Regions from separate parts of the Methylobacterium sp. AC832 genome, predicted to be linked through region 3. Evidence: predicted binding sites of a transcription regulator. Region 3 holds the regulator's gene; each other region holds the start of a gene.
What was found. Region 3 encodes LexA, which represses DNA repair genes until DNA is damaged. Its sites were predicted from a motif close to TGTTCNNNNTGTGTTCNG; they were not measured.
Positions count from the first base shown of each region.

Region 1: a site for LexA is predicted at 2,224-2,241, ahead of AC0IXR_RS24135 (ImuA family protein). Genes of this name have one in related genera too.
Region 2: a site for LexA is predicted at 1,593-1,610, ahead of AC0IXR_RS03475 (DUF3072 domain-containing protein). Genes of this name have one in related genera too.

Region 1 is NZ_CEEDMV010000013.1:14,655-18,905, forward strand. Features, by position in the region: gene AC0IXR_RS24130 (Y-family DNA polymerase) at 1-1,483, opposite strand, end outside; gene AC0IXR_RS24135 (ImuA family protein) at 1,410-2,120, opposite strand; gene AC0IXR_RS24140 (collagen-like protein) at 2,442-3,455, shown strand; gene AC0IXR_RS24145 (TIGR03862 family flavoprotein) at 3,450-4,251, opposite strand, start outside.
Region 2 is NZ_CEEDMV010000001.1:742,694-746,944, forward strand. Features, by position in the region: gene AC0IXR_RS03465 (glutathione S-transferase family protein) at 8-700, opposite strand; gene AC0IXR_RS03470 (TetR/AcrR family transcriptional regulator) at 805-1,368, shown strand; gene AC0IXR_RS03475 (DUF3072 domain-containing protein) at 1,621-1,866, shown strand; gene AC0IXR_RS03480 (Flp family type IVb pilin) at 2,207-2,458, shown strand; gene AC0IXR_RS03485 (DUF937 domain-containing protein) at 2,495-3,352, opposite strand; gene AC0IXR_RS03490 (MATE family efflux transporter) at 3,471-4,251, opposite strand, start outside.
Region 3 is NZ_CEEDMV010000001.1:1,076,453-1,080,703, forward strand. Features, by position in the region: gene AC0IXR_RS04990 (ComEC/Rec2 family competence protein) at 6-2,276, shown strand; gene lexA (transcriptional repressor LexA) at 2,270-3,007, opposite strand; gene AC0IXR_RS05000 (GntR family transcriptional regulator) at 3,374-4,066, opposite strand.

The DNA of each region.
Region 1 (4,251 bases), on a different contig from region 3:
CGTAATAATCCCGGGCCGGTGCGGGGGCGTGCCACCAGGCGTCGGCGATGCGCTCCGGTCCTTCGGCATGGGCGATCCGGTGCAGACGTCGGCGCCAGCGGAAACGCTGGGGCGGCCCGTCGGGGGCCAGCGAGAACACCTCGTCGGCCATTTCGCTGCGAGGGAAGAGGACGAGGGGACGGGACGGCATGGGGCCGCCCGGGCGCGTATTCCCCCGCCCGGTCCAGTCGAGGGCCACATGGTTCACCCGCCACGGTTCCAGGGCGTCGGCGCGTTCGGGGATATGGCTCGCTCGTGGGCTCACCCTTATCACCCTGGCCCTGATGCGCTGGCGCAGGGCATCGGCGAGGCGGGCGGTTCCGTTGCCTTCCGCGCGTCGATCGAGGCCCGTATCAGCGAGGGAGTCCTGGCGCGCTTCCAGCCGGCCGATGCCGGTCACGTCGAGCCGCACGGTCTCGAAGCCGAAGCCGGCATCGAGGGCCGGGCCGAGCCGGTCGAGGCGCAGGTCCAGCAGCCGACCGATCTGGATGGGGCACAGGGTCGGTTCCGACAGGCCGAGATCGAGGGTCTTCTCGATGCCGTCGACCCGATGCAGGCTCAAGCGCAGGGATTGCGCACCCATGCCCGATGCGGCGAGACGGGGGGCGATCTCCCGCATCAGCCGGATGGCAGTGGCGACGATGCCGGCCTGATGTCCGATCGGGTCGAGGAAGCCCTGGCTCGCGCCGAAGGCGGCAGGCTCGGCCAGGGAGACCAGCGGTTCGGGCCTCCTCCCCAATGCCTGATCGAGGCGCAGGAGCAGGGTCTCGCCGAAGCGTCGGGCGAGGGGAGGGCGGGGTGCGTCGGCCAGCGCTCCGATCCGGCGCAGGCCGAGGCGACGCAGCGAATCCGAGATGGACGGCTCGATCCGCAGGGCGGCGACGGAGAGGTCGCGCAGGGACGGTGCATTGTCTCCGGGCGGCACGATGACGGGCCTCGCCGAACCGCCGTGGCGGGCATGGGCGAAAGCGCAGGCGGGTGTGTCGGCCAGGGCCAGCCGGGCGGGAATCGCATTGGCCGACAGGCGACCGGAAAGGTCGGCCATCAGGCCTTCCTCACCGCCGAACAGATGGCTCGCCCCCTCCACGTCGAGGAAGAAGCCGGCAGCACCCTCTGCCGGTCCGAACGGCGCGACCACGGGCGTGTAGCGACGGGCCCAGAGGCAGAGCCGCGCGAGGGCGGCGGCATCGGCCTCCGGGTCGGCGGGGTGGACGGCGATGCCGGGGCCGATCCTCGCTCGGGCTCGCGCCAGGGGCTCTCCCGGGCGCAGGCCCAGGGCCCAGGCGGCGGCATCCACCGCGGTGATGCGCAGACCCCCCGGGCCGATGGCGGCCACGACGGAGGGCGCGACCGCTTCTGGCGCCGCGTGTTCAAGCCGTGTTCGAGCGCGCCTGAGGCGCGTCAGCGGCCACTGCTCCAGCCAGACCGAAACGATGCGCGGCATGATCCCACTCCAGAAGCCAATCCCCGGTCCGTCCGTTGCGGCAGCGGTCGAGCCGTGCCCGCCAGCAGGGCCGCTCGATGCAGCCGAAGCGGTCCCGCAGGGCCGCCCCCGACCCGATCCGCCAGCGGGTCGCGGCCATGTTCGGGTTTTCCGCCTGCGGCGGCCGCAGGACGAGGAGGAGGCGGGAGGCCGCCTCGCCCGCCAGATGCAGCCGACGGCTCTGTTTCAGCGGCAGGCCGGCATCCACCAGCCCCGCCACTGCCCTCAGGCCCTGAGACCGCAGGGCTTCCTCCACGGCGCGGTAGGCATCCGCGTCGTTCTCCACCTCCAGGATCAGCAGGCGGCCCGGATCGAGGCCGAGCCCGGCGAGACCATGGCCGTAGGGCGTCGGATGGCCCTTGCCGATGACGAGGAGCGCCTCTCCCTCCACCCGCGCCAGGTGACGCGCCACGAGGGCGAGGGTGAAGCCCAGGGCCGCCGCCTCGTCGCCCTCGGCTTCCGGCGCGATCTCGTGCGGTCGCCCGAGAGTGAGGCCGTTGCCGGGAAGCCCCGAATCGATATGCGCGATTCCCAGGGGCAACGACTCGACGCGGAGGGCGTCGGAATGTCCTCCCCCGTGATCGCGCAGGGCGGCCATCGCAACCCTCCGGCGCCGCGCGAACTCGTCCGTGTTCGTCTCGCCCTCATCGCGCATTGTCCGTTGAGCCAAAGCCATCCTGTCCGCACCGTCGCCGGACGATAAGAACAAAACAAGAACACACTCAACAGGTTTCAGGGGTCTGAAAAATTTCCCAACGCAAACAGTCGTTTCCCCTGTGGACGGCTGTGGATGAGTGTGGACGGCCGAGAATCGGAAGGGCGTTCGAGCCCCTCATTGTGGACTTGACCCCATGGCCGGACCCGGCATTGTCCCTCCGCCGTGCCGGACCCCCGGCGCATCAGCCGGGAGAGAATGCCCATGCGCCTCGACCAAGCCGCCCAGTGCCAGGCCCTTCATCGCCCGTCCGGAAACAGCCAGAAGGCCGGTTCCCTGTTCGGCAAATCGCTGATCGGCCTGATGTTGCTCGTGGGCTCCTTCTCCGGGGCCGCCTTCGCGCAGGCGCCAGGCCAGGTCAGCCCCGGCCAGCCGGGCCGTGGGATGAGCGCCGCCCCGGCGACCGATGCCGCAGCGGCTCCGGGGCCCAGGGCCAGGACCAGGCGGGTCGTGACGCCGTCGCAGCCGATCCAGGTTTACGATGCGCGGATCGAGGGGGGAGACCTGCGAATCTCGGGCAGCGTGCGCAAGGCCGGCACCGTCGTCATTCTCGACGAAGACATCTCGGTGATGGCCGATTCGCGCGGGCGTTTCCTGTTCCGCCTTCCCTACCGGCCGGCTACCTGCGTCGCGGCGCTGAAGGCCGGTGAGGACGAGAGGGAGGCGGTGGTGGCCAATTGCGCACCCACGGGCGAGCCCGGCCCCAAGGGCGATGCGGGCCCCGCAGGCGAAACCGGGCCCCAGGGCATGGCAGGGCTTGTCGGACCGCAGGGGATTGCGGGCCCCGCGGGCGAGGCTGGGCCGAAAGGGGAGACGGGACCGAAGGGCGAGGCCGGGCTCAAGGGGGAGACTGGCCCCCAGGGACCGATCGGTCCCAAGGGCGATATGGGTCCCAAGGGCGATGTCGGTCCCAAGGGTGAGGTTGGGCCAAAAGGCGATGTCGGCCCCAAGGGGGAAACGGGTCCCAGGGGCCCTGCCGGTCCTCAGGGCGAGCCGGGGGCGGCTGGCATCACGGCCAGCGCCGCCAACTCCAGCCTTCGTCCCGTCCGCAACGAGACGTGTTCGACAAGCGGCTGCGAGTTGAGCTGTGCCAGTGGCGAGGCCTTCGTCTCGGCCTATTGCCTGTCCTCGGGTAGCCCGTCCTTCGCCAATGGCGGCGCCAGCGCGTCCTGCCCGTCCGATGCCAAGGGCATGGTCGGGTTCTGCACGCGGTTATAGGCCCGCGCCGGCTTCCTCGAGCCAGCCCATCATCCCGGCGGCCGCCGCGCGACCGCTGGAAAAGGCCCCCTGCAGCAGGTAGCCGCCGGTGGGGGCTTCCCAATCCAGCATCTCGCCGGCGACGAACACGCCGGGCCGCGCCTTCAGCATGAAGCGGGTGTCGACGGCCTCGAAGGCGACGCCCCCCGCCGTGGAGATCGCCCGGTCGATCGGACGGGGAGCGAGCAGGCGCAAGGGAGCCGCCTTGATCAAGGCGGCGAGATCGCCCGCCGAGGATGGAAGCGCGCGGCCGGCCGCCTCGCGCAAAACTCCCGCCGCCACGGGGTCGAGCCCCGCATCCTTGCGCAGACGCGTGGCGAGGGAGGCGCCCTGTTTGTGCGTCGCGAGGCGTCGCATCAGCGCATCCTCGCCGAGGTCCGGCCGCAGATCGAGGACGAGACGGGCCTCGCCGCGCTCCTCGATCGCATCGCGGATGAGGCGTGACAGCGCATAGACCGCTCCGCCTTCGATCCCGTCCGTGGTGATCATGGCCTCGCCGCGCACGGTCTCGTCGCCGAGCCTGAGCACGACGCGCTTCAGGGGCGTCCCGGCGAAACGTTCGCGGAACACGTCCGACCATGGCACGCTGAAGCCGACATTGGCGGGTTTGAGCGGCGAGACGGCGATGCCTGCCCCGGTGAGAAGCGGGACCCAAGCCCCGTCCGAGCCGAGCCGTGGCCAGCTCGCACCACCGAGGGCCATCAGGGTCGCTTGAGGGGTTACAGTGACCCGCCCGTCCGGCGTCTCGAAAGCCAGG
Region 2 (4,251 bases), 330 kb from region 3:
ACAGGCCCTAAGCCGCGTCGCCGTATCGCGCCAGGTCTTCCGGCCTCGGGACCTGTCCGCTGCGGTTCTTCACGGCCGGACGATCGGCAACCTTGCCGCGCCAGGCGTGAAGGGCGGTGAGTTCCGGGGCGATCGGCAGGCCGACGATCTCGGCGAACATCAGCCCGGCGAACAAGGTGATGTCCGGCATCGAGAAGCCGTCTCCGGCGAGAAAGGGCTGCTTCGCCAGCAGATCGTTGAAATAGGGCATGTTGGCGACGGCATAGGCGCCGCGCCGCTGTCCCCATTCTTTGGCCCCGCTCCAATCCGGCATCCGCCACGGCCGCAGCGCGCCGCCGAGGCCGGGGGTGCCGTAATGGAAATAATCGTCGACGGCATCGATCAGCATCATCTCGGCGCGCCGCTGCATCATGTGGATGACGCCTTTGTCACGCGGTGTCGTACCCGTGAGGGTCGGATGGCCGTCCAGGTTGTCAAGATATTCCGTGATCGCCGTGGATTCGGTGATGATCGTCCCGTCATCGAGTTCGAGGACCGGGACCTTCCCGATCGGGTTCATCGCCAGGAAACCAGGCTGCTTCTGCTCGGCGGCGATGAGGTCGATACTGACGAACTCGATCCTCTCCTCCAGCCCCTTCTCGGCGAGGACGATGCGGATTCGTGCGGGATGGGGACCCGCCTCACGGTCGTAGATTTTCATCGGCACACTCTCTATCTGCCAGTTGGTAGATACACCATGCAGGTCGATGAAGACACGTCAACGTCTACCTGCCAATCGATAGAATGCAGGTGTAGAAGCGGAGGATGAGCGAGAGCACCCGGGAACTGATCCTGAACGCCGCAAGGCTGACCGCGCAGGCACGCGGCTATGGCGGCCTGAACTTCCGCGATCTCGCGGAGGAGGTGGGAATCAAGGCGGCGAGCATCCACTATTATTTCCCCGGCAAGGCTGCCCTAGGGGCGGCGGTGGCACGGCGCTACCGGGAAGATGCGTTCGCTGCCCTGGAGGCCCTATCGGACGCATGTCCGGATCCGGTCGCCTGTCTGCGGCGCTACCCCGACACGTTCCGCACGGCGCTCCAGAACGACAACCGAATTTGCCTCGGCAGCATGATGGCCGCCGAGCACGACGACCTGCCGGACGACGTGAAGACGGAGGTACGAGCTTTCGCCGAGGTGAACGTGGCCTGGATCCGCAGACAGCTGACCGCCGCATCCCCGGTTACCGCCGAGACCGCCACGTCGAGAGCCTGGGCCATCTTCGCGGCCATCGCCGGCGCGCAACTTCTGGCGAGAAGCCGGTCGGATCTCTCCGTCTACGATGCGGCGATCGACACTTACCGTCAGGCGGGACTTCTGCCGGGCTAGAGCGCTCTCCGCCGAAGTGGATCCCGGTTCGGCGAAAAAGAGCGCGGCAAAACAAAGGCCTGGAGATGTCTCCCGACCCAACGTGGTCGGGCGCAGCTCTAGCGGGGCACCAACGATATGGCCGCCGGTTGCCGGAACGAAGGATCGTGGCGGAGTGAGGCTTACACCCCGCATCCCGGGGATGGTCAGGGTTCGGAACTCATCGGCGACCGCCTCGTTATGGAGAGAACAATTCATGAACGAGGTCGAGCGATGACGAAGAAGCAGGCGACGGACGAGAACGAGAACCCGAAGACGGCGGGTGGCGATGCATCGAACCGGATCAAGGATCCGAGCGAATGGACCACGGGCGACGAGCCGATGACCGGCGCGCAGGCTTCCTATCTCAAGACCTTGTCGGAGGAGGCGAAATCACCCGACTCGTTCGAGCCGGATCTGGACAAGGCCGAGGCCTCCAAACGGATCGACGCGCTGCGCAAGGAATCCGGAAAAGCTTGATGGACGGCAGCCCCGGTCGCGGGCTTGCGGCACGCGTTTTCGATAGGGCGAGACCCGATCCGTCTCGTCCTGCATAGTGATGTCTAGCGCGCCTTTGGCTCGGCCCTTCGGGGCCGGGCAACCCGGTGACGCTGAATGACGATGTGAGCGGTGAAAGCGCTGGGCCGTCGCTGCCGGATCGCGGCACATCGAACCGGATGTCGAGCCCCTGGTCGCGTTGGCGGAGGGGCACGTACCCATTGGAAGTCCGACGGCGTTTCGCTGGTATTTGTTTAAACCGTCGGCAATGATTTTCGTCGTAGGAAGGCGGGCGCTGCTTCTTCAGGGATCGCCTCGCTCGATGACGATTTCTGAAAAAAACGATGTGACATCTACGGTCGCCAAGCCGATCGCGTCCTCGGATGGCCCTCCGTCCCGTCTTTCACAAAGCGCTTCGCGGTTCGCTCGAGATACAAGTGGGACGTCCGCGATCGAATACGCGCTGATTGCCAGCGTGATCGTCCTGGGGATCGTCACGGCGCTGCTGAATTACACCAACCGGGTCCGCGAGCTTTACGAGTCTGTCGCGCAGGCTTTCACCCGGAGTATTTGAGCGTTCGTGCCCCGCGCGTCTCGTGCGGCGCCGGCTTCAGCGGCGCGTCTGGCCGGGCCGGTTCGGCGTCGGGTTGTTGGCTTTCGACGAGCCCACGGACGCCATGCCGTCACGCCACAGGCTGTCGAACAGGCTCTGCATCGTCCTCGCGTTTTCCTGCTGAACCTCCAGCCCGGACTGAAACATCTGCTGCAACAGATCGAACGGGTTCAGTGCGGCACCTTGCTGCGCGCCGGCCGAGGCCTGACGGGATTCGGGCGTGGGGGAAGAATCCTGCGCCGGTCGGGCCGCCGGGAACAGGCGTGCGGGCGGCAGGCTCTTCTGTGCCGGGGCGGTGCGAGTAGGGGGGGCGGCCTGCATCGGCGAAGACAGCATCGCACCGCTCGCTTTCATGAAGCCGTTCATCATCTCGGTCCAATAGGGATGGGTCGGGATGCCGAAGGGCGAGGGCGGGGGAGGCGCGGGCTGGGGAGCGGGCTGCCCCGGATTCATCATCACGTGGACGATCCCCGCCACGACCATGCCGGCCATGAGCGGCAGCATCTGCCGGAGGGCGGGCGTCGCCACGCCGCTCACCGCAGCTGCCTGTTGCAGGACGGCCTGGCTCAGATGCTGCGAGCCGAAGAGCTGGCGCATCATGGCATCCATCTGCGGCTTGGCCTGCGGGGCGGCGAGCGCGGCCGGGTCCATGAAGCTGAACATCTGGGTGAAGCCGGTGGGATCGGCGGCGGCGTTGCGCTGGAGGCCGAGCGTTAGGGCCGGCATCAGCGCTTCCATGGCCCGACGGGTCTGATCCGGCGACAATCCGAATTGCTGGCCGAAACCGTTGGCGCCCATGAAACCATTGGGGTCCATGCCGCCCTGCGCCTGCAAGAGATCGAACAGGTTGAACATGGCGGCAGCCTCTTGATCCCATCGCGGCCAGGCCGAATTGCTTCGGCCTGCTGTCGAGACGCGAACTCTGTCGCATCCCAGTCGTACTTACCAGCCCGAGATCATGCCCGTCCCGGCTCTAAACCAGTGCGTTCGGCCTCTCCGGGGCCGGAATATCGCCCCCGGAGGCATCCGCATCGGCCTCCGAGGCCAATTCGCGCGCGAAACCGGCCCGTTGCTCGAGCTGCGTCACCGTCCGGAAGGCGAGGGCGATGCCGATCGCCCCGAAGGCGACGGAGCCGAACCCCACCCCGGCGATGATGCCCTCGGGGCCATAGAGATAGCCGCCGAGAAGCGCCGGGGGCACGGTTCCGATGGTGGCGCGGCCCCAATTGAGGAAGGTCGACAGGAAAGGAAAGCCGAGATTGTTGAACGAGGCGTTGGCGAGGAACAGTAGCCCGGTGAAGAACCACACGCCTCCGCTCACGAGGCAGAAGAAGACGAACAGGTCGGCGGCGGTGCCGGTCAGTTCGAACAGGCCCGTCAAGGGGCCGCGAAAGGCGATCAGCGCGGCCCAGACCACCACGACATAGACCGCCGTCACCAGTGCGCCGTTCCTCAGCACGCCGCGCATCCGGTCGAACCGCCCCGCTCCCCAGTTCTGGCCGAGGATTGGCCCGATCGAGCCGGACATGGCGAAGAGGCCGCCGAAGGCGACCGGCGTCAGCCGGTCGATCACCACGTTGCCGGCCACCGCCACGGCGCCGAACTTGGCCAGCGCATGGGCGATGAAGGCGCTCGCCACCGAGGGGGCGAGATTGGTGAGCACGGCGGGCAGGGCGATCCTGAAGACGATGGGCGCGTCCGAGATCACATCCGCGACGCTCGGCGTGGCGAGCATCCGGTGCTGGCGCACGCCC
Region 3 (4,251 bases):
CGGAGATGGCGCAGGCCAGTGCGCGAGCCACGGGTGCGACGGGTGCCGCCTTGGCCTCGTCACGCTCACCCGCGATCCTGATCGGCGCGATTAGACGCTGGATCGTCGACGGGCTGGTTCAGGAATCCGAACAGAGGCGCCTGTTTCCCTGGCTTGCCGTCACGTTCGGTTTTGGCATCCTCGTCTGTTTCACCGCCACGGATGGTCAGCCGGCGCTGGCAGCACCCCTCCTCGTCGCGTCCGCACTCTCTGCCCTCGCACTTCGCCTCGGTTCGAGGCCCGTGGCCTTGGCATTGGTTCTCGGACTTGCCGTAGCCTTCCTGGGTTTCGCGGCCGCCACCCTGAGGATGCAGGTCGTAGCGGCACCCGTCCTGGCCCGGACGACGATTGCCCCGCTCACCGGATTGGTCGAAGCCCTCGACGAACGGGAAGTCGGCGCCCGCCTGATCGTCCTCGTGGAGAGTTTCGGCAACCTCCCGCCGGATCGCCGGCCCAGGCGGGTCCGCGTTTCCTACAAGAAGGCCCTCGCGCTGAAGCCGGGCGATTTCATTTCGGCGACGGCACGGCTCCTGCCGCCGCCCGACGCGGCCCGCCCCGGCGGATATGATTTCGCCCGGGATGCCTATTTTCGCGGGATCGGTGCCGTCGGTTCCCTGGTAGGCAAGATCGACGTCAAGGCTCCGCCCAGGCCTTTGCCCCGCTCCGTAGCGCTGGCAGCCGCCGTAGACGACGCCCGCAACGCGCTGACCCGGCGCATCACCGACGCCAATGGCGGGCAGGCCGGCGCGGTGGCCGCCGCCCTGGTAACGGGCAAGCGCGGCCTCATCAATGCCGAGACCAACGAGGTTCTGCGTGCGGCGGGAATCTACCACGTCGTCTCGATTTCCGGCCTCCACATGGTGCTCGCAGCCGGCGTCGTGTTCTGGCTCGTCCGCGCGCTGCTCGCCCTCGTTCCGGGGCTCGCCCTGGTTTGGCCGATCAAGAAGATCGCCGCCGGCTTCGCCATGGTGGGTGTCACGGCCTATTGCGTCTTCTCGGGCTGGGATATCGCTGCCGAACGCTCGCTCATCATGACGTTGGTGATGCTCGGCGCGATCCTGGTGGATCGCCCGGCTTTGAGCATGCGGAACCTCGCGCTCGCTGCCCTCATCGCCCTCGCGCGCGAGCCGGACGGGATTCTCGGCCCGAGCTTTCAGATGTCCTTCGGCGCGGTAGCCGGCCTCATCGCTTGCGCCGGTGCGCTCAATCGCTGGATGCCGCCACGCGAAGGTGCGGGCCTCTTGGCCCGGATCTGGCGGTTTCTGGCTGTCGCGGTCCTTGGCACGCTGGCGACGACATTGATCGCCCAGATCGCCACGGCACCCTTCGCAACCTATCATTTCCAGACCGTCCAGCCCTTCGGCATCGTCGGCAATGCCCTGACCTTGCCCCTCGTCTCCCTGGCGGTGATGCCGGCGGCGGTTCTTGGGATCCTCGCCTATCCCTTCGCACTGGACCAGCCGGTCTGGTGGGCGATGGGGCTCGCCGTACGCGGGATGCTCACGATCTCCGGCTGGATCAGCGGGTTCGGACACGCCACCCTCGTCGTCCCGGCCTATGGCAGCACGGCACTCTGCCTGCTTGCTCTCGCCCTGCTCCTGCTGACACTTCCCGTCTCGAGCTTACGCTGGATCGGCCTTGCTCCGGCCGCTCTCGGTGTCGTGCTCGCTACCATGCCGCCGCGTTACGACGTCTACATCGACCGTGAGGGTGGCGGTGCAGCCTTCCGCGACGGGGACGGCCGATTGAGCATTCTCGGCAGCCCGCCGGCCTTCGTCCTCGAACAATGGCTCAAGGCGGATGGCGATTCGCGGAAAGTCGCCGCCGTCGCAGCCTCGCCGAGAAGCCGATGCGATACCGTCGGATGCGTCGTCGAGTTAGGGCCGGGTCGGATCGTCGCCCTGGTCAAGGACAAGCGGGCCTTCGCGGAGGATTGCGAACGGGCGAGTGTGATCATCGCCCGCCGTGACGCCCCCAAAGACTGCCGGGCCGGCTTCGTCATCGATCGCGCATACCTGGCCCTACGCGGCGCTACCGCCATCCGTTTCGGCCCCGAAGGACCGCAGGTCACGTCCGCCCACCAACCTCATTCTCGTCCGCCATGGCGGCGGGCGGTCGCCGTCGTCACGCCGTCCCCTTCGCCTCCGAAGGAATCGGGACCGAGTGCGAAACCCATAGAAGCCGAGGCCGACGACGGCGATCCGTCATCCGAAACGCAGCCGGACGGGCTTCAGTAACGACGGACCAGGCTGACGAGCCGCCCCTGGATCTGAACACGATCCGGTCCCAGAACCCTCGTCTCGTAGGCGGGGTTTGCCGCCTCCAGAGCGATGGAGGAACCGCGGCGACGCAGGCGCTTCAATGTGGCCTCTTCATCGTCGATGAGGGCAACGATGATGTCGCCTGTATTCGCAGTGTCCTGCTTCTTGATCACGACAAGATCACCGTCGAGGATACCCGCTTCGATCATCGAATCGCCGCGGACCTCCAGTGCGTAATGTTCGCCGCCGGCCAGGAAGTCCGGTGATAGCGTCACGGAATGACTCTGATTCTGTATGGCGGAGATCGGCGTGCCGGCCGCGATCCGTCCCATGACCGGGATCGTGATCGACCTTCCGCTCTCGTCCTGGGCCTGGGTCGTTGGCTGGCGCAGGGACGGCATCGCCTTGGATCGACCGCCTTCGACGACACTCGGCGTAAAGCGGCGAACTTCACCGGTGGGAGCGGGCTTCGGCGCCGGTGCACCGGTCAGGCTCTCAGGCATCCGGATCACTTCGATCGCCCTGGCGCGATTCGGCAAACGACGCAGAAATCCGCGCTCTTCGAGGGCTGTGATCAACCGGTGGATCCCCGACTTCGATTTGAGATCGAGGGCGTCCTTCATCTCGTCGAAGGAGGGCGGGACGCCACTCTCCTGCATCCGTTGTTGGATGAATTGGAGAAGATCCAGCTGCTTACGCGTCAACATACAGATCACTCTTCCACTGAAGCCAATGGCCGCGACTAACGCCGCTGAAACAAAACACGAACACGGTAGACGTTCCGCAAGTGTTCTGCAAGGGTTCCGTTAACCCGGTGGTAGAGTTTGTTCCTGAGGCGCAATGTTTCGTTCAAGCGGCCTTGCCGCTGGCCGGCTTGGCGTCCGCCGGTATCACCCGCCGGGCCCTTCAAGCATCCGAAGGGGCGTCGTGCCGCGGGGGCTTACCCCGCCCCTGTATGGCGGGCCTTCGCGGTGTCCGGCGGAGCCGCGCGCCCAGTCCCCGCCGATGACTTAGTCGGTCACCGACGGCCGGGGAGCCATGCGATATGGCGGGTACTCTGGGGGCAGCGTCGATCAGTCGAGATAGTCACCATATTTCTCAACATGGCTGGCGAGGCCGAGGCCGTGCTCGCGCACGAGGCGTTCCGCCAGATCTGCATCGCGCGCTTCCAATGCCTTGATGATCGCCACGTGTTCCTTGATCGAGTTGGCCGCGCGTTCCCCCTGACGCAGCGCGGTGTTGCGAATACCGCGGACATGCATCAGCAGGTTGCTGGTGATGTCTTTGATCACGTCGCACTGGCCGAGCGAAATGATCTTCTGGTGGAAGCGAATGTTGGCCTCCGAATACTCGTCGAGATGATCCGACGGGCGTCCTTCATAGAATTCTGGAAAGTGCTCACGCAGGCAGTGAAGTTGTTCGTCGGTGGCACGCTCGCAGGCGAGGCGCGCAGCCATGCTCTCCAAGGCAGACCAAGCCTGGATCATGCTGACAATTTCTTTCTTCGACTTCTTGATGACGAAGACACCGCGACGGGCCTCGAACCGCACGAAGCCTTCCTGCTCCAATACCGTCAGCGCTTCGCGCACAGGGGTGCGGCTCACGCCAAGGTTCAAGGACAGCTTTCGCTCATCCAGGCGAACCTCTTCACGCTGATTATAAATGTTCATGTTCGTGATTGCTTCTTTGAGCGCGTCATAAGCCAATGCACGCAAGCTTGAAGTCGCAACGATAGGCTTTACTTGAAATGTGTCGGTTTTAACCATTTTTCATGCCACCTAGAATAATTTAAACTCGCACACGCGGGCGAGCACACTTGGTGTGAAGCATGCCAAACTCGCGTTTGAAATACAAGGAATGCCTCGGCCCGCTCAAAGCTCTTAACATAAGCTGAGTGGCGCTTTCCTCGCTACGGTTCGAAGAGCAGACTTCCGATTACCATGTAGGAAGG